DNA from 2 places in the Rhodoferax sp. ZS1R25 genome. Region 2 is predicted to be linked to the other one. Evidence: predicted binding sites of a transcription regulator. Region 2 holds the regulator's gene; the other holds the start of a gene.
What was found. The regulator FNR, encoded in region 2, switches genes on or off when oxygen is low (the NO sensors DNR and NnrR bind a similar motif). The targets are predictions, from matches to a motif close to TTGATNNNNATCAA.

Region 1: a site for FNR is predicted at 1,508-1,521, ahead of AC097R_RS01790 (DUF2189 domain-containing protein). Genes of this name have one in related genera too.

The regions. Positions count from the first base shown of each region.
Region 1 covers NZ_JBWMAZ010000001.1:380,332-392,258, forward strand. The annotation lists gene AC097R_RS01775 (recombination-associated protein RdgC) at 1-461, opposite strand, end outside; gene AC097R_RS01780 (Spy/CpxP family protein refolding chaperone) at 608-1,096, shown strand; gene AC097R_RS01785 (glutaredoxin) at 1,099-1,464, opposite strand; gene AC097R_RS01790 (DUF2189 domain-containing protein) at 1,571-2,413, shown strand; gene AC097R_RS01795 (DUF2788 domain-containing protein) at 2,413-2,622, shown strand; gene AC097R_RS01800 (NnrU family protein) at 2,637-3,215, opposite strand; gene AC097R_RS01805 (GGDEF domain-containing protein) at 3,244-4,794, opposite strand; gene AC097R_RS01810 (alpha/beta fold hydrolase) at 4,805-5,752, opposite strand; gene minC (septum site-determining protein MinC) at 6,171-6,956, shown strand; gene minD (septum site-determining protein MinD) at 6,995-7,810, shown strand; gene minE (cell division topological specificity factor MinE) at 7,814-8,077, shown strand; gene AC097R_RS01830 (metallophosphoesterase) at 8,142-9,311, opposite strand; gene AC097R_RS01835 (NRDE family protein) at 9,384-10,139, opposite strand; gene AC097R_RS01840 (Lrp/AsnC family transcriptional regulator) at 10,150-10,623, opposite strand; gene AC097R_RS01845 (HugZ family pyridoxamine 5'-phosphate oxidase) at 10,939-11,439, shown strand; gene AC097R_RS01850 (glutamine amidotransferase-related protein) at 11,436-11,927, opposite strand, start outside.
Region 2 covers NZ_JBWMAZ010000002.1:774,100-786,026, reverse strand. The annotation lists gene AC097R_RS14505 (heavy metal translocating P-type ATPase) at 1-1,994, shown strand, start outside; gene ccoS (cbb3-type cytochrome oxidase assembly protein CcoS) at 1,994-2,131, shown strand; gene ccoN (cytochrome-c oxidase, cbb3-type subunit I) at 2,231-3,667, shown strand; gene ccoO (cytochrome-c oxidase, cbb3-type subunit II) at 3,680-4,306, shown strand; gene AC097R_RS14485 (cbb3-type cytochrome oxidase subunit 3) at 4,324-4,461, shown strand; gene ccoP (cytochrome-c oxidase, cbb3-type subunit III) at 4,480-5,391, shown strand; gene ccoG (cytochrome c oxidase accessory protein CcoG) at 5,413-6,882, shown strand; gene AC097R_RS14470 (FixH family protein) at 6,893-7,174, shown strand; gene AC097R_RS14465 (hypothetical protein) at 7,198-7,431, shown strand; gene fnr (fumarate/nitrate reduction transcriptional regulator Fnr) at 7,435-8,154, opposite strand; gene hemN (oxygen-independent coproporphyrinogen III oxidase) at 8,345-9,745, shown strand; gene AC097R_RS14450 (sulfite exporter TauE/SafE family protein) at 9,755-10,438, shown strand; gene AC097R_RS14445 (GGDEF domain-containing protein) at 10,475-11,545, shown strand; gene dusA (tRNA dihydrouridine(20/20a) synthase DusA) at 11,593-11,927, shown strand, end outside.

The DNA of each region.
Region 1 (11,927 bases), on a different contig from region 2:
TTGATCAGCGCTGTCATGACTTCGTCGGCCTTGGCCTGGCTGCCTGCGTCCAGCACCAAACGCCCGGCCTTGGGGTCTATCCACACCTGCACGCTGGACTGCTTGGTAAACGCCATGGGCAACAGGGCCAGGCGGGCATCGTCACGGATCTCACGCGCCTCTTTCTTGCCGGGCTTGCGGCCGGTGGTGGCCTCAATCTGTTGCAGCTGTTCCTGCACCTTGCGCTTGACCACCGAGCCGGGCACGCTTTTGACCTCGATCATGAGCTTGAGCAGCCACTGGCCGCCCACGATCTCCACCAAGGGGCCGTGGGCCTGACCCCGGGGTTCGGTCCAGCCCACCGATTTCTCCTGGCTGGCGCCACATTCCACAAACCGCGCGCCATCCAGCGCCTCTTCCAACTGCGCCTGCGTTGTCGACCATGCCGACACCAGGCGGTACACCATCATGTTTTTGAACACTTTTGACCCATTTCTATAGACCCTGCATTTTCACGCAACTTTACAAACCCACATGGCGGCGCAATGGGACGGATACACAGGCCTCGCACACTTGCTTTCAACCTGATGCGATACCCGCTGCAGGTAGATGACCAAAGGAATACTCCATGAAACCCGTTTTCAAATCTCTTGTCGTGGCCAGTCTGTTGGCAGGTGCAGGTTTTTCCGTGATGGCGCAAAAGCCCGCCCCCGATGCTGCGGCCGAAGGCAAGCCCCGCATGGAACACCACCAGCGCATGGACCCCGCCAAGATGGAAGCAATGCATGCCAAGCGCGTGGCAGAACTCAAAACCAAACTGAAGATTACCGCCGCCCAGGAAGGCGCCTGGACCACCTTCACTGCCGCCATGAAGCCGCCTGCCCGTGACGCCAAGCAACGCCCTGACCGCGCCGAGCTGGACAAGCTGAGCACGCCGGAGCGCTTGGACAAAGTCCGCGCGCTGCGCACCCAGCACATGGCCGACATGCAAGCACAGATGGACAAGCGCGACGAAGCGACCAAGACGTTCTACGCCGTGCTAAGCCCCGAGCAGAAAAAACTGTTTGACGAAGAACACGCCCGCATGGGTGGCCACCGGGGTGGCGAGCGCAAATAAACTCAGGCCAGCAGCGTCTTGAGCTCGCCGCTGGCAATCAGGGCCTGCACGTCGGTGGCACCACCCACCAGCGTGCCCTTGACGAACACCATGGGAAACGTGGGCCAGCCGGTCCACAGTTTCAGCGCCGTGCGGCGGCGCCAGGTGTTGAGGTAGTTGCCGTATTCCAGGTAGGTGTAGGCCACGCCCGCGGCGTCCAGCGCCGCACGCGCCTTCTTGGGCATAGGGTTCAACCCCATGCCAACCACCACCACCGCATGCGCGGCGACTGCGGCCTGTACTTCTTGAACAATGTCCTGGTGGTGCCCGGCAATGCGTTCACGGATGGCGGGGTGGATGTGGGATTCATCCAGAACGGGGCGGGGCATAAGCAGTCCTCAAAGGGTTAGCTTTTTATTATGCGGTGGGCCCTTGATCTCCATCAAAATTTAGGGGCTGCTGTCGGCCTAGACTGGGTAGCATGGGCTTAGCACCATGACCACTCCATTTTTACCCCCACCCATCCGCACCATCACCCTGATGCGCCCCTTGGCGTGGTTGGGGCTGGCTTGGCACGACATGCTGCGCGCGGGTTGGGTGAGCTTTGCGCACGGCTTCGTGCTGGCGGCGTTTGGAGCCGCCATCGTGGCGGTGGCACACCACCGCTTCTGGCTGCTGGCTGGTGCGCTATCGGGCTTTCTGGTGGTGGCGCCTGTACTCGCGACCAGCCTGTACGCCCTGAGCCGCGCGCTGGAGCGCAAGGAAACCGCCGACTGGCGGGTGGTGGCCAAGACCTGGCTGAACTGGCAACACAGCCATTTCAACAAATGGGGCAACGACTACTGGTGCATGGTGCAGTTTGGTGCCCTGCTGGCCATCGCCGCCACCGGCTGGGTGCTCACCTCTGCCGCACTCATCACCCTGCTGGCCCCCATGCCGGTGAACACCCCCCTGGAGTTTGTGCGCCACGTTGTGCTGGCGCCCGACAGCTGGCTGTTTGAGCTGTGGCTGGCGCTGGGTGGCGTGCTGGCAGCACCCCTGTTTGCCTCCAGCGTGGTCTCCATGCCCCTGCTGCTGGACCGCCGTGTCACATTGATGCAGGCAGTGCTGACCAGCTGGCGGACCATCCTGGCCAACCCCGTACCCATGGCCCTGTGGGCGGCGCTCATCATGGGGTTCACGTTGCTGGGCTTGGGGTCGTTGCTGCTGGGTTTGATTCCGGTGATACCCATGCTGGGCCACGCCAGCTGGCATGCCTACCGCGAGCTGGTAGACGCCTCTGCCTTGCCTGCCAGAGAAGGCTACTCCGCTCCCTATGTCCGCCCCGGACCACGCTGATGTTTGGCTTTACCGAAGAGCAAATAGCCAGCTTTGGCCTCACCTTTGGGGTGGGCGGCTTCATGCTCTACATGCTATTCATCATTGGGCAGCTGGCGTGGGAATCCAAGGCGGGCAAATTCGGCACGTTTGTGCTGTTTTTGGGGCTAGCCTTTGGCATGGTGGGCTTTGCCGCCAAGTTCATCATCCAGTGGGTGCTGACCCGCTAGAACCGCGCAGCGGGTCAGCCCAGGGGACGAATGCCGATCAGCAGACCATGCAGCACAAAGGCGAACAGCGCCCAGGCTGCCACACCCACCGCCACGGTGATACCCGTGCCCCATGCAGTACCTGCCGGATACGCTGTGCCCAAGGCCCGGTCACGCCGGCGGCAAGCAATGAAATTGGCCACGGCCCACAGCAGGAAGGCACCAAACAACACGACGTGGGCCAGGTTGCCATTGGCCAGCAAATGCGCCAGGGCCCAGCTTTTGACTGCGAGCACCATGGGGTGGTGAAAACGCGCCTTGATGGCATTGCCCGGCACATAGGCCGCGGCCAACAAGACAAAGGCCAGCAGCGTGAGCAAGGCAGCCAGATGCCGCATGCCCGTGGGTGGGGTCCACAGCACCACCGGGGTCTCGCGTGCCACGCCAAACCCCCACACGATAAGCGCCAGGCCTGTGGCAGCCAACAGCGAATACACGCCTTTGTAAGCGCCCTCGCCCCAACGGGCCAGTGCCTGCGTGCGCCATGTGTCTGACACCATGCGCACCGAGTGCACACCCAAAAACACCAGCAAACCCAGCAGCAAATAGCCCATCACAACCCCTTGGTTACGCCACCGCGCCCTAGGCGCCCAGCACCCGGTTTTTGCCTGCGCGCTTGGCCAGGTACATGGCCTGGTCCGCACGGCGTATCGCGTTCCCAGGTTCTTCGTCCGCCGCCAGCTGCGCCACACCGGCACTGAAGGTGATCAACAGCTTCTCGGTACCGGCCAGAAAAAAGCGCTTGGTGAGTTCACGCTGCAAGCGGGTCATGGCTTCAATGCCCTTGTCCAGCGGGGTATCGGGCAGCAGAATCACAAACTCTTCACCACCGTAGCGGGCCAGTGTGTCTTGGGGGCGCATGCATTCGCGTGCCACCGCCGCCAAATGGCTCAGCGCGGCATCGCCCGTGGCATGGCCCAGGGTGTCGTTGAGCTTTTTGAAGTTGTCGATATCCAGCAAAGCCACGCTGAGCGGCAATTCCTTGCGGCGTACATGGGACACCTCGCGGTTCAAGGCCTCGTCCAAACCCTTGCGGTTCAGGGCACCCGTCAACGGGTCGTGCCGTGCCTGCGAGCTGACACGGTCCAGTTCCTGGTGCAGCCGGACCAGCTCTCCTTCTGACTGCACAGCGCGCCCGCGCAACACTTCCAACTCTTCACGCGAGGCTTGGCTCTCATGCGCCATGTTGCGGGTTGTGCTGACCACCTCTTTCAAGACAGGCGCAATGTCGGCCAAGGTCTTGGCTTGTTCGATCAAACGGGCACTTTCTTCCAGCTTCTGTTGAAAGGTCCCCGTGGACTGGCTCATCTGGGACAGGCGGTCAATAAAGGTCGCCACCATGGTGCGCATTTCTTCCTGCGTTTGCAGGGCACGCTGTTTAGCGTCTTTTTGTTTAAAAATAACGTCTTTTAAGCGGCGTTCCACGTCATCTAGGCGGCGTAGCGTCAACGGCGGCGTGGCGGCTTCCATCAGTGCGTCCATCTGGCCCTTGAGCCATTGCTCGTCCAGGCTGAGCTCGGCGACGTTTTCAAACACCAGGTGCAAGAGCTTCAGCAACGTCACCCGAATCTCGGCCTGGTCTTCCGCGGCAAACGAGAGACGGTGGCTGTAGTTCACCAGCATCAGCTTCACGGCAGCCACATCGGCGCCGGGTTGGCGCATGGCCTTGAGCAGGTTGTCGGTCTGTTCGTTGAAGCGAGCATCGTCCGAACCCAGGGCAGGCAAGGCATATTCAATCAAGCGCCCCATCTGGCCCAGAAATTCGGCAGAAATGGCGCTCGGTGCCGAGGGAACAGCATTCACAACCCCATTGGAAACGGGCGCTGCCGCAGCATCGGCTCCATTCATCGGAACAAAGCCGCCATAGGCAATGAGTGCCGACTTCACACCGTCCCAGTTCAGCCGGTCAATCGCATAGTCCAACAGGCCTTTCTGCTTTTGCTGGCCCGGTGTCTTGGCCGGCAGTCCCTGTGAAATGTCCCGCAGCATGTCGGCAGGGAAGTGCGGCACATGCGGGATACCCGCAATTTCGTTGTAGAGCGCCAAGTAGTTGGCTGGCGTGGGCGTGAGCTTGCGGGCAGTCAGTTGCTTGAGCGTTTCCCGGGCAATTTCAAATGCTTTTTTATCGGCCATAAACACCGTTTCAGGTAATTTTCAGGAACTCTTTGACTGCGCGCACAGTGCTTTGGGCATCCTCTTCCTGGGGCACATGCCCCAGTGGCTCAAACACCACCAGCCGCGCACCCGCAATATCTGCTGCAAAGTGCCTGCCATTGTCCAATGGAATCAGCCTGTCCTGCGCGCCCCAAAGGATCAAGGTGGGCAACTTCAGCGTTTTAATGTGTTCCACATGGTCCCAGCGCATTTGCCCAAAGCGCTGAACCAGTGCCGTGCGGTTGCCCGCCCGCAGGGTCAGCTCGTAATAGCGGTCCACCAACTCTGGCGTCACCTTGCTAGGGTCGCCATAGACATTGCGTACGCTGCTTTGGATCACACCGCGTGGCAGCGTGTATTCCATGAGTCTGCCTACGACAGGAGCGCGTGCCAGCCGAAACCCCAAAGGCACCGATTCCGATTGCATGGGATAACCGCCTGCATCTACCAAGATCAGCTGCGTTACGCGCTGAGGTTGGGCCACAGCAAACTCCCAGGCAATCTGCCCACCTAGGGAATTGCCGCCCAGCACCACGTGCTGCAGACCCAGGCTGTCCAGCACCTGCTGCACAAACTGCACATAGGCAGCCATCGAATAGTCATTCTGTGGGTGCGGGCCGGTCAAACCAAAGGCCGGCAAATCAAAGCGGATCACGCGCCGCGTGGCCGTGAGGTTCTGTGCCCACCCATCCCAGGTGTGGAGGCTGGCCGCCGTACCATGCAGCAACACAATGGGGTTGGGGTCATTGCGCGGCCCTTCGTCACGCAAGTGCACCTGCATGCCGGCTACCGACACAAACTGTGACGGCGCCTGCGCCCACCGGGCGGACAATTGCGCCACCGACCGGTCTGGTGCCCAGGTGGCAATGACGCCCGCGAACCCAAACACCAGCATCGCGATCAGCGACACACCCAAAATACGGACAACAAGTTTCATGGGGCTGAACTCTACCTGTCTCCACCCCCACCGTGTCAAAGAATAAACCTGTGCATAGATTTCGCATAAGCCAGTAGTTATCCACAGGCGGATGCCAAAACCCAAAGTTATCCCATTTCACGAAGCAAAACCAAAGCACAGTCACCCACAAGGGTTAAGCTTGTCTAAGTCTTTGATTCTGTTCAATAAAAGAGGCTTGTCCACACCGAAGGGCTTCCCTTATCTACTACTACTATCTTTAAATAAGTAACTTAAGTAAATAGCAAAGCGCATAACTTCCCTTCGTTGTTCCACTTTTTTGAAGCAATAAAAAAAGATGTGTACATCTGCAAAGAAGCCATCGCCAAGTCCGTGTTTGGGACCATCCATCAAGTAAGATTTGCCCGCTTCACACAACCGCCCTTTGCACATTTCCTCCATGCCAGTTTCTTCTGCGGGTTCTGCCCCAGGCCACAGCCCTGCAAGTTTTGAAATCAAAAGCGCCCAGCTCCCGCTGGTGGCCTTGCTGCTCAAAACCACCGACTGGACGCTCTTGGCCGAAGAACTGACGACGCAATTCGGCAGTGAAAGCGACAGCGCAGACTTTTTTGACCACGACGCGTTGGTCATCGATTTTTCGCATCTGCCGGTGGATACGCCAGTGCAGGACATGGTGCCGCTGCTCAAGGTGCTGCGCACCTGCAACCTGGTGCCCGTAGCGGTACGGGGCGCCAGCCCGCAATGGATGGCCGCGGCACTGGCCGTGGGCCTGGTGGAAGCGCCACCAGAAATCGTGCGCAGCAAGACGGCGGAAGCTCCCACACCCGCTAAAACCGTGGTGCAGGAAGTGGTCAAAGAGGTGGTGCGCGAAGTGCCCGGCCCCGCCACCATGGTGATCGACAAGCCCTTGCGCTCCGGCCAAAAGGTCTATGCGCGCAATGCCGATCTGGTCGTGCTGGCCATGGTCAACCAGGGTGCTGAGGTGGTGGCCGATGGCAACATCCATGTCTATGCACCTCTTCGTGGCAAGGCCATGGCCGGTGCGCGTGGCAACACCAACGCACGCATTTTTTCGCTCTGTCTGGAGCCAGAATTGATTTCCATCGCCGGTGTCTACCGCACCAGCGAAAATCCCTTGCCCAAGGATGTGCAGGGCAAGGCCGCCCAAGTGCGACTGAGTACCGATGGCCAGGAAAAGCTGCTCATAGAGCCGCTCAAGGCCTGAATCGACTGATATTTTTTATTTCGAAAGACATTTCACCCATGGCAAGAATCATTGTGGTTACCTCCGGCAAAGGTGGTGTGGGCAAGACGACGACCAGTGCCAGCTTCGCAACCGGTCTGGCCCTGCGTGGTCACAAGACGGCCGTGATCGACTTTGACGTGGGCCTGCGCAACCTGGACCTGATCATGGGTTGCGAACGCCGCGTGGTCTACGACCTGATCAACGTGATCCAGGGTGAGGCCAACCTGAACCAGGCCCTCATCAAGGACAAGCAGTGCGACAACCTCTACGTGTTGGCCGCCTCGCAAACCCGCGACAAGGACGCGCTCACCCAAGACGGCGTCGAAAAAGTACTGAAAGACCTGGGCGCGATGGACTTTGAGTTCATCGTCTGCGATTCGCCCGCTGGCATTGAAACCGGTGCGCTGATGGCCATGCATTTTGCCGATGAGGCCCTGGTGGTGACCAACCCCGAAGTGTCCAGCGTGCGCGACTCCGACCGCATCCTGGGCATGCTGGCCAGCAAGACCAAGCGCGCCATGGACGGTAGCGACCCGATCAAGGAACACCTGCTGATCACGCGCTACAACCCGGCCCGTGTAGACCAGGGCCAGATGCTGTCGCTGGAAGACATCCAGGACATCCTGCGCATCAAGCTCATTGGTGTGATTCCCGAGAGCGAATCCGTGCTGCAAGCGTCCAACCAGGGCGTGCCCGCCGTGCACATGCAGGGCAGCGACGTGTCCGAGGCCTACAAGGACGTGATCGACCGCTTCCTCGGTACCGACAAACCCATGCGCTTTACCGAAGCACCAAAACAAGGCCTGCTCAAGCGCCTGTTCGGAGGGAAATAAACCATGGCCTCCCTTCTGTCCTTTTTTCTTGGTGAGAAGAAGACCACGGCCAGCGTTGCGAAAGAGCGCCTGTCCATTCTTCTGGCCCACGAGCGCGCCGGCCGCAGTGCGTCCGAACCCGACTACCTGCCCGAACTACAGCGCGAGCTGGTCGCCGTGATCAGCAAGTACGTGAAGATCAATCCCGCCGACATCAAGGTCATCCAGGGCCGCCAGGACAACCTGGAAACCCTGGAAGTCAAGATCGAGTTGCCAGACGCCCGTTAACCCAGCGCAGATATTTGCTATGGTATTCATAGCTTCCTGCGCAATTTTGACGGGGGCTACAGGCCTATTTGGCTTCTGATCGCGCTGGCATCAGGCGTAGCAGCGTGATTTCAGAGGGCGCGCCAAAGCGCTTGGGGGGTCCCCAGTAGCCGGTGCCCCGGCTGGTGTAGACCCACAGCGCGCCCAGCTTGTGCAGGCCCGCGGTGAACGGCTGCTGAAAGCGCACAAAGTAGCCCCAGGGCCAGAACTGCCCCCCGTGGGTGTGGCCCGATAGCTGCAAATCAAACCCCGCCTGTTCCGCCGCCGCTGCACTGCGTGGTTGGTGTGCCAACAGCAGTTTGAACAAGGCTTGTTCAGGGGCTTGCGCCATCGCCGCCTGCGGGTCGCTGCGGTGGCTTTCATCAAAGTGGTGGGCACTGTAGTCGGCCACACCGGCCACCACCACCATGGCGCGTTCCGGGTCTTGCGTGTCGTTGCTGTGGTGAATCACCACATGCTCGTTCATCAGCACTTGCACGCCGAGTGCCCGCAACGCATCAATCCAGCTGTGTGCGCCTGAGTAGTACTCGTGGTTGCCCGTCACAAAAAAGGTGCCGTGGGTGGATTGCAGTTGCGCCAGCGGCGCAATGTGCTGGCCCAGTTCTTTCACGCTGCCGTCCACCAGGTCGCCGGTGATGGCCACCATGTGCGCACCCAGGCTGTTCACCCGGTCCACGATGCGTTGCAGGTAATGCGTCTTGATGGTGGGGCCCACGTGGATGTCACTGATCTGCGCCATGGTGAAGCCATGCAGGGCCTGCGGCAGGTTGGCAATGGGCACATCCACCCGTACCACAGCCGCAGTGCGGCGCGCGTTCCAGAAGCCCAGCACGGTCATCAGCAGCGCCAAAAGCGGCACGGCCTCAGCACTGGCGTGGCGCAGCACCGCCTTGTCCAGCGTCAATCCCACGGCTTGTGCGGCCCAGGCAGCCAACAACAGCACATCGCGCAACAGCGTGAGCACCAAGAGCGAGGAAAACAGCCCCATGCACAGCAGCCCAATCCACACCATGGCGGTACTCCAAGGGCCCCGCTTGGCACCGCGGCCCATCAGGCCGCGGGGTACCAGCAGGGCGGATACCACCAACACACCCCCTAGCAGCAGGCTGACGTCGGAGGGCAGATCAGGCAGCAACCGCCAGGCAATCAGCCCATGGAACAAGAGGGAAATCAGGGTAACCGGGGCAAAAGCCATGGTGTGCGCCACGTCGCGTGAAGGACGGCGGCAGAGTGGAAAGCTTGGTAGATGGTGCGTGAATCCTGGGGTTCAAGGGCTGGGGTGGGTCAGGCTGGTGTGGCCTGCGGCGCCGCTTGCACCAAAGCGCTGCTCGCTGAAGTGCGTTTCACCAACGTTCACACGCACCACACTGCAAGCCCGCGTTCCATAGCCGGGTGTGGCGATAAAAATGGCCGACAGGGCGCGCTCCAGCAACAGCGGTACCCCGGTGCGGGGCAGTTCAGCATCGGCCGCCAGCGCGCGCGATTGCAGCAGCGGCCACAGGTGTTCATCGTCTGTGTCACCCCGCGCGATACAAGCCGCCAAGCCGCCGCTGAGCTGGCGCAGCTTGGGCCAGGGCGTGTGGAAGTCGGCATTGGACACGGCGCCCAGGCCGGGTTGCAGTGCCACGATGCGAGCACCGCGGCTTTCCAGGCCCAGCAGGGTCTGGCCGTCAAACACCAGCAGGTTGAAGGGGTTGTAAGCGCTGGCTTCGGGTTGCAAAGCTTCCAGGTAAGCCTGGGCGCTGAGTGGGCTTCGCAAAAAATCGGCCACCAGCGCCCCGCGCGAAGGCGCGTCGGCGCGCGCAGGCGCCGCACTGCGGTAATTGGTGAGGGCCGCTACGCGGCCGCCAGGGCCCACACCCAGCCAGGTACCACCGGCTTGCAGATCACGTCCCGCCAAGATAGGGGCATCTGGCCAGTGGTGCAGCGGCTCGGCAGCGCGGGCGTAGAACTCGTCGCGGTTGCCCAGCAACAGCAGCGGCGTGGTGCTGCCGGGCTGCCAGTTCCAGGCGATCAGGCACATGGCTGGGCGCTCAGGGTGCGGAAGTGACGGACAGCGCCGTCCTGTCCACCACGCGGCGCAGCACAAAGCTGCTGTGCACGCCGGTCACACCCTCAATGCGTGTCAGCTTGTTGAGCAACAGCGCCTGGTAATGGTCCATATCGCGTACGGCCACCTTGATCTGGTAGTCGGCGTCTTGCCCGGTGATGAGCAGGCACTCCAGCACCTCCGGCAGCACGGCCACGCTGGCCTCAAAGTTGGCAAAGCGCTCGGGCGTGTGGCGGTCCATGGAGATGTGTACCAGCGCCATCAGCGAGAGCCCCAGCTTTTTGGCGTCCAGCAGCGCGCGGTAGCCCACAATCAGGCCGGATTCCTCCAGCGCCCGCACGCGGCGCAGGCACGGCGAGGGGGACAGGCCGATGCGGTCGGCCAAGTCCTGGTTGTTGATACGGCCGTCGGTCTGCAAAACTTCGAGGATTTGCTGGTCATAGCGGTCTAGTTTCATACTTCTGCCCTATTTCATACTAATATAAGCAGAGTATGCCAAACATTCAGCATATAGGCGCAATAACGCAATCATCTGCCCGCACCCCCGGCCTACATTGGAGTCCTCTGTTACCCACAGCCCCAAGCAGCACCGGCCACCCGCCAACGTTGCGCAGCCTAGCCCCACAAGGGCTCGTATTGCAAAACCCCACCCCGGGCGAATTCACCGCCCGGGGCGTTGTTTGATCTCCAAAATGCTACCAAATTCATAGCTGCCAGCGCATGTTTTACAGGGTCTAGCGGCCTGTTTGGCATATCAGTTAGCATGCGAGCCATGCCCCACGAATCCCCCCATGAGCCTCGTTTGACCCAGGCCTTGCGCCAGTTGCTGGCTGGCCAGCGCGTGGCGGCCTTGGGCACGCTGGATGGGCAAGGCCTGCCCTTTGTCTCCATGGTGCCGTTTGCCGTTGATCAGATTACCGGGCATCTCGTGGTGCACGTCAGTGGATTGGCACCGCACACCAGTAACCTGCTGCGCACGCCCCAAGTGTCGGTGCTCATCATGCAAGCCGAGGTGGCGGGTGAACCCGTGCACGCCCTGCCCCGCGTGAGCCTGGAGGGTGTGGCCACGGTGCTGGATCCACAAGAAGCCGCTTGGGCCCGTGGCCGCGCAGCCTATTTGGCGCGGTTTCCCGAGGCGGAGCCCATGACCCAGCTGGGCGATTTCCGGTTTGTAGGGATTGCCATTCACGCCGCCCGCCAGGTGGCGGGCTTTGGCGCGGCCCGCACGCTGGACGCAGCGGACCTGCAGCAGGTGCTGCGTTCCGCGGCCTAGACGCTGGCGGCGGTGCGGCCTTCGACGAAGGCCACCATCACTTTGGCAAAATCGGTGCCCTCGTGCCCTTGCTCCAGGCTTTGCAAGCTGGCGCTGTAGTGTGCGTCTCCCAGCACATGGCGGCGCTTGTGCAGCAGGTGGGCGCTGTAGTCCTCCACAAACTCGGGGTGGGGCTGGATGCACAGCACCTCCTGGCCCCTGGCATAGGCGGAAATCGGGCAACGGTCGCTGCTGGCCAGCAGCGTGGCGCCGGGCGGCAGCTCCAGCACCTGGTCTTGGTGGCTCGCCAAGAGGGCAAAACTGCCGCGGTTATCGCTGGCCGCCATGTCGGAGGCGTGCCAGGTGTAGGTGTTGCGCCCGGTCACCCAGCCCTGGGGCGCACGGCCTACCTTGGCGCCCATGCACAGGGCAATCAGCTGGTGGCCAAAACACACGCCCAGCAGTTTGGTGTCGGTGTCCAGCAGCGCGGTCACGCGGCGGCGCAGTTC
Region 2 (11,927 bases):
CCAGTGAACGCCGCCGCGTGGCCGCCCGCCAGGCGCTATGGCGCTGGCTGGTGGCGGGCCTGTGCATGATGCAGGTGATGATGTACGCGTGGCCGGCCTACGTGGCCCAGCCCGGTGATCTGACCGCCGAGATGGAGCAGCTGCTGCGCTGGGCCTCGTGGGTGCTGACGCTGCCCGTGGTTCTGTTTTCCTGCGGCCCGTTTTTCAAGAGCGCCTTGCAAGACATTGCGCATGCCCGCATCAGCATGGACCTGCCGGTGGCCTTGGGCATGGCCATCACCTTTGGAGTGAGCACTGCCGGCACCTTTGACCCGCAAGGCCTGTTTGGCCGCGAGGTCTACTTTGACTCCCTCACCATGTTCGTGTTCTTCCTGCTGACCGGCCGCTGGCTGGAGCTGCGCCTGCGCGACCGCACGGCGGGGGCGCTGGAGGCGCTGATGAATCGCCTGCCCGACAGCGTGGAGCGCCAGGCAGCAGATGGCAGCTTTGTACCCGTGGCAGTACGCCGCCTGCAGGTGGGCGATTTGATCCGCGTGCAGGCCGGCCAGGCCTTTGCCGCCGATGGTGTGGTGGAGCACGGCCACACGCTGGTGGACGAGGCGCTGCTGTCGGGGGAGTCGCGCGCCTTGCCGCGGGGGGTAGGCGCCAGCGTCGTGGCGGGCAGCCACAACGTGCATGCCACGGTGCTGGTGCGCGTGCAGCAGGTGGGGGAGGCAACGCGGTTTGCGCATATCGTGGCGCTGATGGACAGCGCTTCCACCACCAAACCCCGGGGCGCGCTGCTGGCCGACCGCTTGGCCAAGCCTTTTTTGGTGGCGGTGCTGCTGGCGGCGGCCCTGGCCTGTGCCTGGTGGTGGGGGCGCGACCCCGGCCACGCCCTCATGGTGGCGGTGGCGGTGCTGGTGGTGACGTGTCCGTGCGCGCTGTCGCTGGCCACCCCGGCCGCCATGCTCGCAGCCGCAGGCCGCCTGGCCAAGGCCGGGCTGCTGGTGCGCAGGCTCCAGGCGCTGGAAGCCTTGGCCGGTGTGGACACCGTGGTTTTTGACAAGACCGGCACCCTGACACGTGACGCTATGGGCCTGCAGGCTGTGCACACCCGCGCTGGCGTGTCGCCCAACGCCGCCTTGGCCATGGCCTGTGCGGTGGCGCAGCATTCCTTGCATCCGGCATCGCGGGCGCTGGTTGCGGCGGCGCGGGAGGCGGGGCTGGTGGACCAGTGGGCCTGCGCCGCCGCAGAGGAATTTGCAGGGCAGGGCGTGCAGGGCGTTGTGACCCGCGGGACGGTGGAGGCTGCGGCACAGGGGCCGGGTGGCCTTCTGCGCTTGGGTGCGGCCGCATTCTGCGAGGTGGGCAGCCCGGCGCCGGGCCTCTGCGGCTTGCAAGTGCACCTGAGCGACGCCCAGGGCTGGATCGCCACCTTTGGGTTGGACGAGGTCTTGCGTGCCGAGGCTGCGGCCGTGGTGCAAACACTGCGTGCGCAGGGCGTGGCGGTGCACCTGTTGTCGGGCGACCGGGCAGAGTCGGTTGCCCAAGTGGCGTCCCGGCTGGGTATCACGCAAGCGCAGGGCGCCTGCTCGCCAGCGGACAAGCTGGCCTATCTGCAGCAGCTGCAGCGCGCCGGCCACACAGTGGCCATGGTGGGCGATGGGCTCAATGACGGTCCGGTGCTGGCGGGGGCCCATGTTTCGTTTGCGTTTGGCAATGCCGTGCCGTTGGCCCAGGCGCATTCTGATTTTGTGCTGCTGGGCGGCAGCCTGCAGCAGGTGGTGCTGGCGGTGCAGTTGGCCCGCAGGACCATGCAGGTGGTGCGGCAGAACCTCTGGTGGGCCTTGCTTTACAACGCGGCCTGTGTCCCTCTGGCCGTGCTGGGTTGGTTGCCGGCCTGGCTGGCGGGCCTGGGCATGGCCAGCAGTTCATTGGTGGTGGTGCTGAATGCCTTGCGCCTAAGCAAAGGCGGTGCAACACTGGCACCCGTCACACCGCAGGGGGCTTGATGGACATTCTGTATTTGCTGATTCCTTTGTCTGTGGTGCTGGTCTTCTTCATCCTGGGAGGGTTGTGGTGGGCCATCGACCGGGGGCAGTTCGAGGACATCGAGTCCGAGGGCGAGCGCATCCTGCGCGACCCCTGAACCGGTCGCGGGTTTTCTGGCCCGCAGTTGATATGGGTCAACCCTGGCAGCGTCGCCGGGGCTGACACTCGCTTAGCAGTTATCCAAGTAGAGGTACCAATGGCATTTCCAAATCAACAGGCGACCGTGTACAACGACACCGTTGTGCGCCAATTCGCCATCATGACGGTGGTCTGGGGCGTGGTCGGCATGCTGGTGGGGGTGATCATCGCCGCCCAACTGGCCTGGCCCGAACTCAACTTCGGCATTCCCTGGCTGTCGTATGGGCGCCTGCGCCCCCTGCACACCAACGCGGTCATTTTTGCCTTCGGTGGTTGCGGCCTATTTGCCTCGGCCTACTACGTGGCGCAGCGCACTTGCCAGGTCCGGCTGTTTGGCGACAAGCTGGCGGCCTTCACGTTTTGGGGGTGGCAGCTGGTCATTGTGGCGGCTGCCATCTCCCTACCGCTAGGCTACACCCAAGGCAAAGAATATGCAGAGTTGGAATGGCCGATTGACATCTTGATCACCCTGGTCTGGGTGTCGTTTGCGGTGGTGTTCTTTGGCACCATCGGCACGCGCAAGGTCAAGCACATCTACGTGGCCAACTGGTTCTTTGGTGCCTTCATTCTGGCGGTGGCCATCCTGCATCTGGTGAACAGTGCGGCTATTCCCGCGGGCTGGATGAAGAGCTACTCGGCCTATGCCGGTGTGCAGGACGCCATGGTGCAGTGGTGGTACGGCCACAACGCGGTGGGCTTCTTCCTGACCGCAGGCTTCCTGGGCATGATGTATTACTTCATCCCCAAGCAGGCCGAGCGCCCGGTGTACAGCTACCGCCTGTCCATCGTCCACTTCTGGGCACTGATCTTCACCTACATGTGGGCGGGCCCCCACCACCTGCACTACACAGCGCTGCCGGACTGGACCCAGTCGGTGGGCATGGTGTTCTCGCTGATCCTGCTGGCGCCCAGTTGGGGCGGCATGATCAACGGCATCATGACGCTCAGCGGTGCCTGGCACAAGCTGCGGGACGACCCCATCCTGCGTTTCCTGATCGTGTCCCTGTCCTTCTACGGCATGTCCACGTTCGAGGGCCCGATGATGTCCATCAAGACCGTAAACGCGCTGAGTCACTACACCGACTGGACCATCGGCCACGTGCACTCGGGCGCCCTGGGTTGGGTGGGCCTGGTGACCATGGGTTCCATGTACTACCTGATTCCGCGCCTGTTCGGCCAGAAGCAGATGTACAGCGTCAAGGCGATTGAATTGCACTTCTGGACTGCCACCATCGGCATCGTGATTTACATCGCCGCGATGTGGATTGCCGGTGTGATGCAGGGCCTGATGTGGCGCGCGATCAACCCCGATGGCACGCTGACCTACACCTTTGTGGAATCGGTGAAAGCCACCTATCCCTTCTATGTGCTGCGCCTGCTGGGCGGGCTGCTGTACCTGGGCGGCATGCTGATCATGCTGTGGAACACGCTGAAGACCGCGACGGCAGGGCGCGCTGTGGCCGTCAACATTCCTGCAGCCGTCGCACACGCTTGAGAGGCTAATCCCATGACAACTCCCACACCCCAATCCGGTCTCTCGCATGAGAAGGTGGAGACCAACAACTTTCTGATGATTGTGCTGATCCTGCTGGTGCTGCTGGTGGGCGGCATGGTGGAAATCGTGCCCTTGTTTTTCCAGAAATCCACCACCGAGCCCATCAAGGGCATTAAGCCCTACACCGCGCTGCAGCTGGCCGGGCGCGACATCTACACGCGTGAAGGCTGCTACAACTGCCACTCGCAGATGATTCGCCCCTTCCGCGCCGAGACCCTGCGCTACGGGCACTACTCGGTGGCGGGCGAGTCGGTGTATGACCACCCCTTCCAGTGGGGCAGCAAGCGCACCGGGCCAGACCTGGCCCGCGTGGGCGGCAAGTACAGCGACGAATGGCACCGCATCCACCTGACCAATCCGCGGGACCTGGTACCCGAGTCCAACATGCCCGCCTACCCGTGGCTGGAGAAAACGCTGGTCGATGCAGACAGCCTGCCCAGCCACATGGCAGCCCTGCGCAAGGTGGGTGTGCCCTATACGGACGAAGAGATTGCCAAGGCCAGCGCAGACGTCAAGGGCAAGACCGAGTTGGAAGCGACCATTGCCTTCCTGCAGGTTCTGGGCCTGGCCCTCAAATAAGCCACCGGGAGCACACCATGGATATCAATACCCTGCGCTCGGTGACCACGGTGGTCAGTTTTGTCGTGTTCATTGGCATCGTCTGGTGGGCCTGGTCGCGCAAGCGATCCGCGGACTTTGACGAAGCTGCCAACCTGCCTTTCGAGCAGGACTGACCCGAACAAGGAATCAAGATGAGTGACTTTACCAACGACTTCTGGTCCGTCTATGTGGCGGCCATCACGGTGATTGGCATCGTGGCCTGCCTATTGCTGTTGTGGTTCAGCGGCAAAGCCCGCGCCATGACTGCACACGACAACACCACCGGCCACGTGTGGGATGGTGACCTGCGCGAGATGAACAACCCGCTGCCCCGCTGGTGGGTGTGGCTGTTCATCATCACCATTGTGTTTGCCTTGGTGTACTTGGCGCTCTACCCGGGCCTGGGTACCTATGCAGGCAAGCTGGGCTGGACCCAGGCGGGCCAGTACCAGACCGAGGTGGACAAGGGCAACGAGGCGGTGGCGCCCCTGTACGCCAAGTTTGCGGCCATGAAGCCCGAAGACATTGCCAAAGACCCCCAAGCCCATGCGATTGGCGAACGGCTGTTCATGAACAACTGCTCCCAGTGCCACGGCTCGGATGCGCACGGCTCCAAGGGATTCCCCAACCTCACCGACGCTGACTGGCTGCACGGCGGCACACCCGAAAAGATCATGGAAACCATAACCCTGGGCCGTGTGGGCCAAATGCCACCGATGGCCGCTGCGGTGGGCACACCCGATGATGTGAAGAATGTGGCCAACTATGTGTTGAGCCTGTCCGGCAGCCCGCACGACTCGGTGCGCGCCGCGCTGGGCAAGTCCAAGTTCACGGCGTGTGCGGCCTGCCACGGCATGGACGGCAAGGGCAACCAGGCCCTGGGTGCTCCCAACCTCAGCGACGACATCTGGCTGCATGGCTACGGCGAGAACGCCATCATCGCCATGGTCAACAACGGCAAGATGAACCAGATGCCGGCCCAGGCGGACAAGCTCACGCCCGCGCAAATCCAGGTGCTTGCCTCGTATGTATGGGGCTTGTCCAATGGTGCGGTGGCCAAGTAGGGCCTGTCTTCAGGAATCCGTTTGACCACTTCTGCCCAGGCCCCGCACAACAAGGTGATCCCCATCGCCGTGTCGCCTGACAAGGGGCCGATTGCGCCGCCCGAAGGGGCCGACGCGGAGATGGTGGCCCTGTACGAGGCGCACAAGAAGATCTACCCGCGCAGCGTGACCGGTTTTTTCTCGCGCTGGCGCTGGGCCTGTGTGTTCCTGACCCAACTGGTGTTTTACGGCCTACCGTGGCTGGAGTGGGGCCAGCGCCAGGCGGTGTTGTTTGACCTGGGCGCGCGGCGCTTCTTCATCTTCAACCTGGTGCTGTACCCGCAAGACTTTGTGTACCTCACAGGTCTGCTGGTCATCTCTGCGCTGGGGCTGTTTTTGTTCACCGCGGTGGCGGGCCGCCTGTGGTGCGGCTACGCCTGCCCGCAAACGGTCTATACCGAAATATTTCTGTGGCTGGAGAAACTGACCGAAGGCGACCGCTCAGCCCGCATGCGCCGTGATGCAGGCCCCTGGACGGCTGACAAGGTCGTGCGCAAGACCGCCAAACAGGGCTTGTGGATTGCCGTAGCGCTGTGGACGGGGTTTACCTTTGTGGGCTACTTCACGCCCATCCATACGCTGTCGCGTGAAGTGCTGGCCTGGGGCCTGGGGCCCTGGGAAATTTTTTGGGTGCTGTTTTATGGCTTTGCCACCTACGGCAATGCAGGCTTTTTGCGGGAGCAAGTCTGCAAATACATGTGCCCCTATGCGCGCTTTCAGAGCGCGATGTTCGACAACGACACCCTGGTGGTCACCTACGACGAGGCGTGGGGTGAGCCGCGCGGCGCGCGCTCCCGGAAAGCCGACCCAGCGGCGCTGAACCTGGGCGCCTGCGTGAACTGCAGCCTGTGCGTGCAGGTGTGCCCCACGGGCATCGATATCCGAGATGGCCTGCAATATGAGTGCATAGGCTGCGGTGCCTGCGCCGATGTGTGCGACACGGTAATGGACAAGATGGGCTATGCCCGTGGGCTGGTGAAGTACTCCACCCAAAACGCCGTGAGCCAGCAGTGGACCCCGGCCCAAACCCTGCGCCACGTGCTGCGCCCCCGGGTGCTGGTTTATGCCGGCGTTCTGGGCGCGGTGGTGTTGGCCATGCTGGTCAGCCTGTACCTGCGGCCCGCCTTCAAGGTGGATGTGGAGCGCGACCGCGGTGCACTCGCTCGCATTGTCGCGGGTGGCCGTATTGAAAACGTGTTCCGCCTGCAGGTGATGAACGCGACCGAAACCCCGCAACGCTTCCAGATTGCGGTGGAGGGTTTGCCCGGGCTGGCCGTGGCGTCCGAGCCTGCCATAGAAATAGAGGCCACGCAGTCGCGCTGGGTGGCCGTGCGCGTGCAGCTGCCCTACGAGGGCACTGCGGCGGGTTCGCACCCCATCCATTTCATGGTGACCGCAGAGCAGGGCGGCGCCCAGGTTGCCGAAAAATCCGTGTTCATTGTTCCCCGTTGAGGAGATTTTTATGTCCGATTCCACAGCCGTAGATCCACGCCCCTGGTGGCAATTTGGCCACGTATGGCTGGTGGTCTCGGGGCCGCTGACCGTGGTCATCGCCAGCTTCTTCACCTTCTACCTCGCCGCCGTAGGGTCCGACCCACTGGTGGATGAAAACTACTACCAAAACGGCGTGGAGATCAACCGCACGCTGGCGGATGCACCGCAGAGCCTGGCGCCTGCCATGCAGGCCCGCAACCATGCGGCAACCGGTGTGGTTGAGTCCGCGCCCGTGCCCAAAGCACCCTGAGCGGTTTGCGTCAAAGGAGTCTTATGCGCGGCAAATGGATGGCCATCGTGTGGCCGGCCTTCTTGATGGCCTGTGTGCTGGAGCTTGTGGTGTTTGCACTGGTGGACCCGCAGGACCTGCAGTGGTTGGGGCTGCCGCTAGAGCTGCCCCGCAAGGGGGTCTATACCCTGTCGTTCTTTGTGTTTTGGGCCGTGACCGCCGTGTCCAGCAGCCTCACGGCACTGTTGGGCTTGAGTGCCGCCGAGGTCAACGAATAAAGCTCAGCCGCAGACCTTGGGGTTCACGATGTCTTTGAGCGCATCGGTGTTGACGATGCGCACATGGCGCTGCTTCACTTCCACAATGCCGTCGTCTACAAATTTGGAGAACGTGCGGCTCACGGTCTCCAGCTTCAGGCCCAGGTAGCTGCCGATTTCTTCGCGCGTCATGCGCAACACCAGTTCTGACTGCGAAAAGCCCCGTGCGTGCAGGCGCTGCACCAGATTCAGCAAAAACGCGGCCAAACGCTCCTCGGCGCGCATGCTGCCCAGCAGCAACATGACCCCGTTCTCGCGCACGATCTCGCGGCTCATGATCTTGTGCACATGGCGCTGCAGCGCATTCACTTCGCGGGAGAGTTCTTCAATGCGGTCAAACGGCATGACGCAGACCTCGGCATCTTCCAGCGCCACGGCATCGCAGGTGTGGTGGTCGTTGACGATGCCATCCAGCCCAATGACCTCGCCGGCCATTTGGAAGCCCGTGACTTGGTCACGGCCGTCTTCCGAAGCGACGCAGGTTTTGAAGAAACCGGTGCGGATGGCATACAGGCTGGTGAAGCGTTCGCCGCTGCGAAACAGGGTGTCCCCGCGCTTGACCTTGCGGCGGCTGGCCACCACATCGTCAATCTTGTCCAGCTCGCTGGGGCTGAGGCCCAGGGGCATGCACAGTTCACGCAGGTTGCAGTTGGAGCAGGCGACCTTGATGGCTTGGGGTGTCAGGGGCATTGCGGGCGCAATGGCAATAGTGGCGTGCGCCTCGATTGCTTTAGTGGTGGTTGCGGTTGGCTCAAACATGTGGTTCCCCTGATGCAGATCAATTATGTTCCTGGTCATGCGCCGGCTCCTTGATGTAGGTCAAGGAGTTTGCGAGAGTCTTCCGTCACAGTCTGTGCGGTAGCCTGGAGCATTCATGAACGCTGTCGCCGAACCCACCTCTGTATCTGAAGGATTGTTGACCCGCTTTGACGTGTCCGGGCCGCGTTACACCTCGTACCCCACGGCAGACCGTTTTGTCGAGGCGTTTACCGCCGACGACTACGCCCAGGCGCTGTCGCAACGCCGCAGCGGCGCCGCCGCGCTGGCGCTGCCGTTGTCCTTGTATGTGCATATTCCGTTCTGCGAGTCGCTGTGCTACTACTGCGCCTGCAACAAGATCATCACCAAACACCATGACCGCGCCGCGCCCTACCTGCGCTACCTGAGCCGCGAGGTGGACCTGCATACCGCGCTGATCGGGCGGGGGCAGTCGGTTAGCCAGCTGCATTTGGGCGGTGGCAGCCCCACATTTTTGAATGACGCAGAACTGCGTGAACTGATGGGCATGTTGCGGCGCAATTTCAACCTGGTACCCGGCGGCGAATATTCCATCGAGGTGGACCCCCGCACCATCGATGTGCAGCGCCTGGACACCCTGGCCGAGCTGGGCTTCAACCGCCTGAGCTTTGGTGTGCAGGACTTTGACCCCGCCGTGCAAAAGGCGGTGCACCGCGTGCAACCGGCCGAGCAGGTGTTTGCGCTGGTGGAAGCCGCGCGAGCCCGAGGGTTTGAGTCCATCAATGTCGATCTGATCTACGGCCTGCCGCAGCAAAGCCCCGAGTCGTTTGACCGCACGCTGGCCCAGGTGAACCAGCTGCGACCTGACCGCATTGCGCTGTATGCCTATGCACACTTGCCCGAGCGCTTCAAGCCGCAGCGGCGCATTGCCACCGTGGCCTTGCCCAGTGCAGCGTCCAAGGTGTCCATGCTGTCGCGCTCGCTGGCGGCCTTCATGGGGGCGGGCTATGTGTATGTGGGCATGGACCACTTTGCGCTACCCGGCGACGCCCTGGCCGTGGCCAAGCGGCAGGGGCGGCTGCACCGCAACTTTCAGGGCTACAGCACCCAGCCCGACTGCGACCTGATCGCGCTGGGGGTGTCGGCCATTGGCCGCATTGGCGCCACCTACAGCCAAAACGCCAAGACGCTGGACGAGTACTACGACTACCTCGACCAGGGCCGATTCCCCGTGGTGCGCGGCCTGGCCGTTACACGCGATGACCTGGTACGCCGCGCCGTCATCATGGCGCTGATGTGCCAGGGCCAGCTGCAGTTCGAGTCCATCAACCTGGCCTATCTGGTGGAGTTCAAAAGCTACTTTGCGGCGGAAATGAAGGCCCTGGAGGCGCTGGTGGAACAGGGACTGGTGACGGTGGATGACGCCGGTATCCAGGTCACCCCACAAGGCTGGTTTTTTGTGCGTGCCGTGGCCATGGTGTTTGACAAGTACCTGCAGACCGACCGCACCCGCGCCCGGTTTTCCAAGATCATTTAGCATCGCCCGATGCAAGCTTCTCTGGCGCTCACCGCCCTGATGATGGGCCTGGTGGGCGGTCCCCACTGCGTGGCCATGTGTGGTGCTGCCTGCGCAGGCATCGGGCAGGCGGCGGGCCCGCGCCAAACCTCTGCGCTGCTCAGCTTTCAAGTCGGTCGTGTGCTGGGCTATGCCGCATTGGGTGCGCTGGCCGCGGCGTCCATGCAGGGGCTGGGCTGGCTGGCGGTGCAGAGTGCGGCGCTGCGCCCCGTGTGGTCCATGGTGCATGTGGCGGCGCTGGTGCTGGGCTTGTTGCTACTCTGGCAGGCGCGCCAGCCGCTGTGGCTGCAGGCCGGTGCCAGCGCAGTGTGGCGGCATACCCGCAGCCTGGGCCTGCGCTGGGGCCGCGGTGCCCCCCTGTTTCTGGGCGTGGCGTGGGCCTTGTTGCCCTGTGGCCTGCTGTATTCCGCCTTGTTGGTCGCCGCATTGGCGGGCGATGTGCTGGCCGGCGCCGGTGTGATGGCGTTGTTTGCGCTGGGTACCTCGGTGACCATGCTGCTGGGGCCTTGGCTGTGGTTGCGTTTGCGGGGCGGACAGCTGGGGGACGGGCAGTGGGGCGTGCGCCTGGCCGGGGCTGCTTTGGCGGCCAGTTCGGCATGGGCTTTGTGGATGGGACTGGTGCACAATCAGGCTCCATGGTGCGTGACGATTTAGTTGTGCGCCTCTCACTACCGAAGGACGGTGCCTGATATGGACAGTGCTGCCCACGTGACAGAGACCTTGCGGCTGTTGGAGCTGCATGGCTTGGGGATCCTGGATACGCCTGCCGAACAGGCCTATGACGATGTCGTCAGCCTGGCCGCTTTCATCTGCGACACCCCGATTGCGCTGATCTCCCTGATTGACGAAGACCGCCAGTGGTTCAAGGCCCGTGTCGGTATCAACGACATGGAAACACCGCGCGGTGTTGCCTTTTGTGCCCACGCCATCACCGACCCTGGCCAACTGATGGAAGTGCCAGACGCGCTGAAGGACCCGCGCTTTGTGGACAACCCCTTGGTGACCGGTGGCCCGGAAATTCGCTTTTATGCGGGTGCGCCGCTGGTCACGGCCTCGGGTTCTGCTCTGGGTACGGTGTGCGTGATCGACCGCGTGCCGCGCAAGCTGACCGAGGCGCAGGCTAACGCGCTCAAGGCGCTGTCGCGCCAGGTGGTGCAGCTGCTGGCCCTGCGCCGCGCCAATGCCGAGCTGGAGATGCTGACCCGCGCTCAGCTGGCACGCCAGCACGAGCTGGAAGAGCATGAGAAGCAGCTGGAGGAAGAAAACCACGAGCTGACCAAGCAAACCCTGACCGACGCACTGACCAACCTGAAGAACCGCCGTGCGTTCGACCGCATTTTGGCCAACGAGTACGCACGCGCTCTGCGTGCCCGTTCGGGCCTGGGACTGCTGATGGTGGATGTGGACCACTTCAAGGCTTACAACGACCAATACGGCCACCAGGCCGGTGACGTAGCCCTGCAGGCGGTGGCCACGGCGATCAAGTCGCAGGCCCGCGCCTATGACCATGTGGCCCGTTACGGTGGTGAAGAGTTTGGCGTGGTGCTGCCCGACACCCAGATTGCCGACATGCGTGCCGTGGCCGAGCGCATTCGCCTGGCGGTGCAGGCACTGACCGGTTTGCACCGCCCGCTCACCGTCAGCGTGGGTGGCGCGATGGCCGACCCCAACACCTCGCCCGTGGTGCTGGTGGAGCGGGCCGACCAGCTGCTCTACCAAGCCAAGCAAAACGGCCGCAACCGGGTGCAGACCTCGCTTTAAAGGCTTGCGCGCCGCAGGGGAGGGGCCGGGCTGGGATAATCCAGCCCATGTCTGTTTCTCCTGCTGCCCCCAATCCCTGGCGCCTGTCTGTGGCGCCCATGATGGATTGGACCGACCGCCATTGCCGCTACTTCCACCGCCTGCTAAGCCGCCACGCGCTGCTTTACACCGAGATGGTGACCACGGGCGCGCTGATCCATGGCGATGTGCCGCGTCACCTGCGCTTCAATGCCGAGGAACACCCCGTGGCCCTGCAACTGGGCGGCAGTGAGCCGGCCGACCTGGCGCAGTGCGCCCGGCTGGGGCAAGACTGGGGCTATGACGAGATCAACATCAACTGTGGCTGCCCATCCGAGCGCGTGCAGCGCGGGGCTTTTGGCGC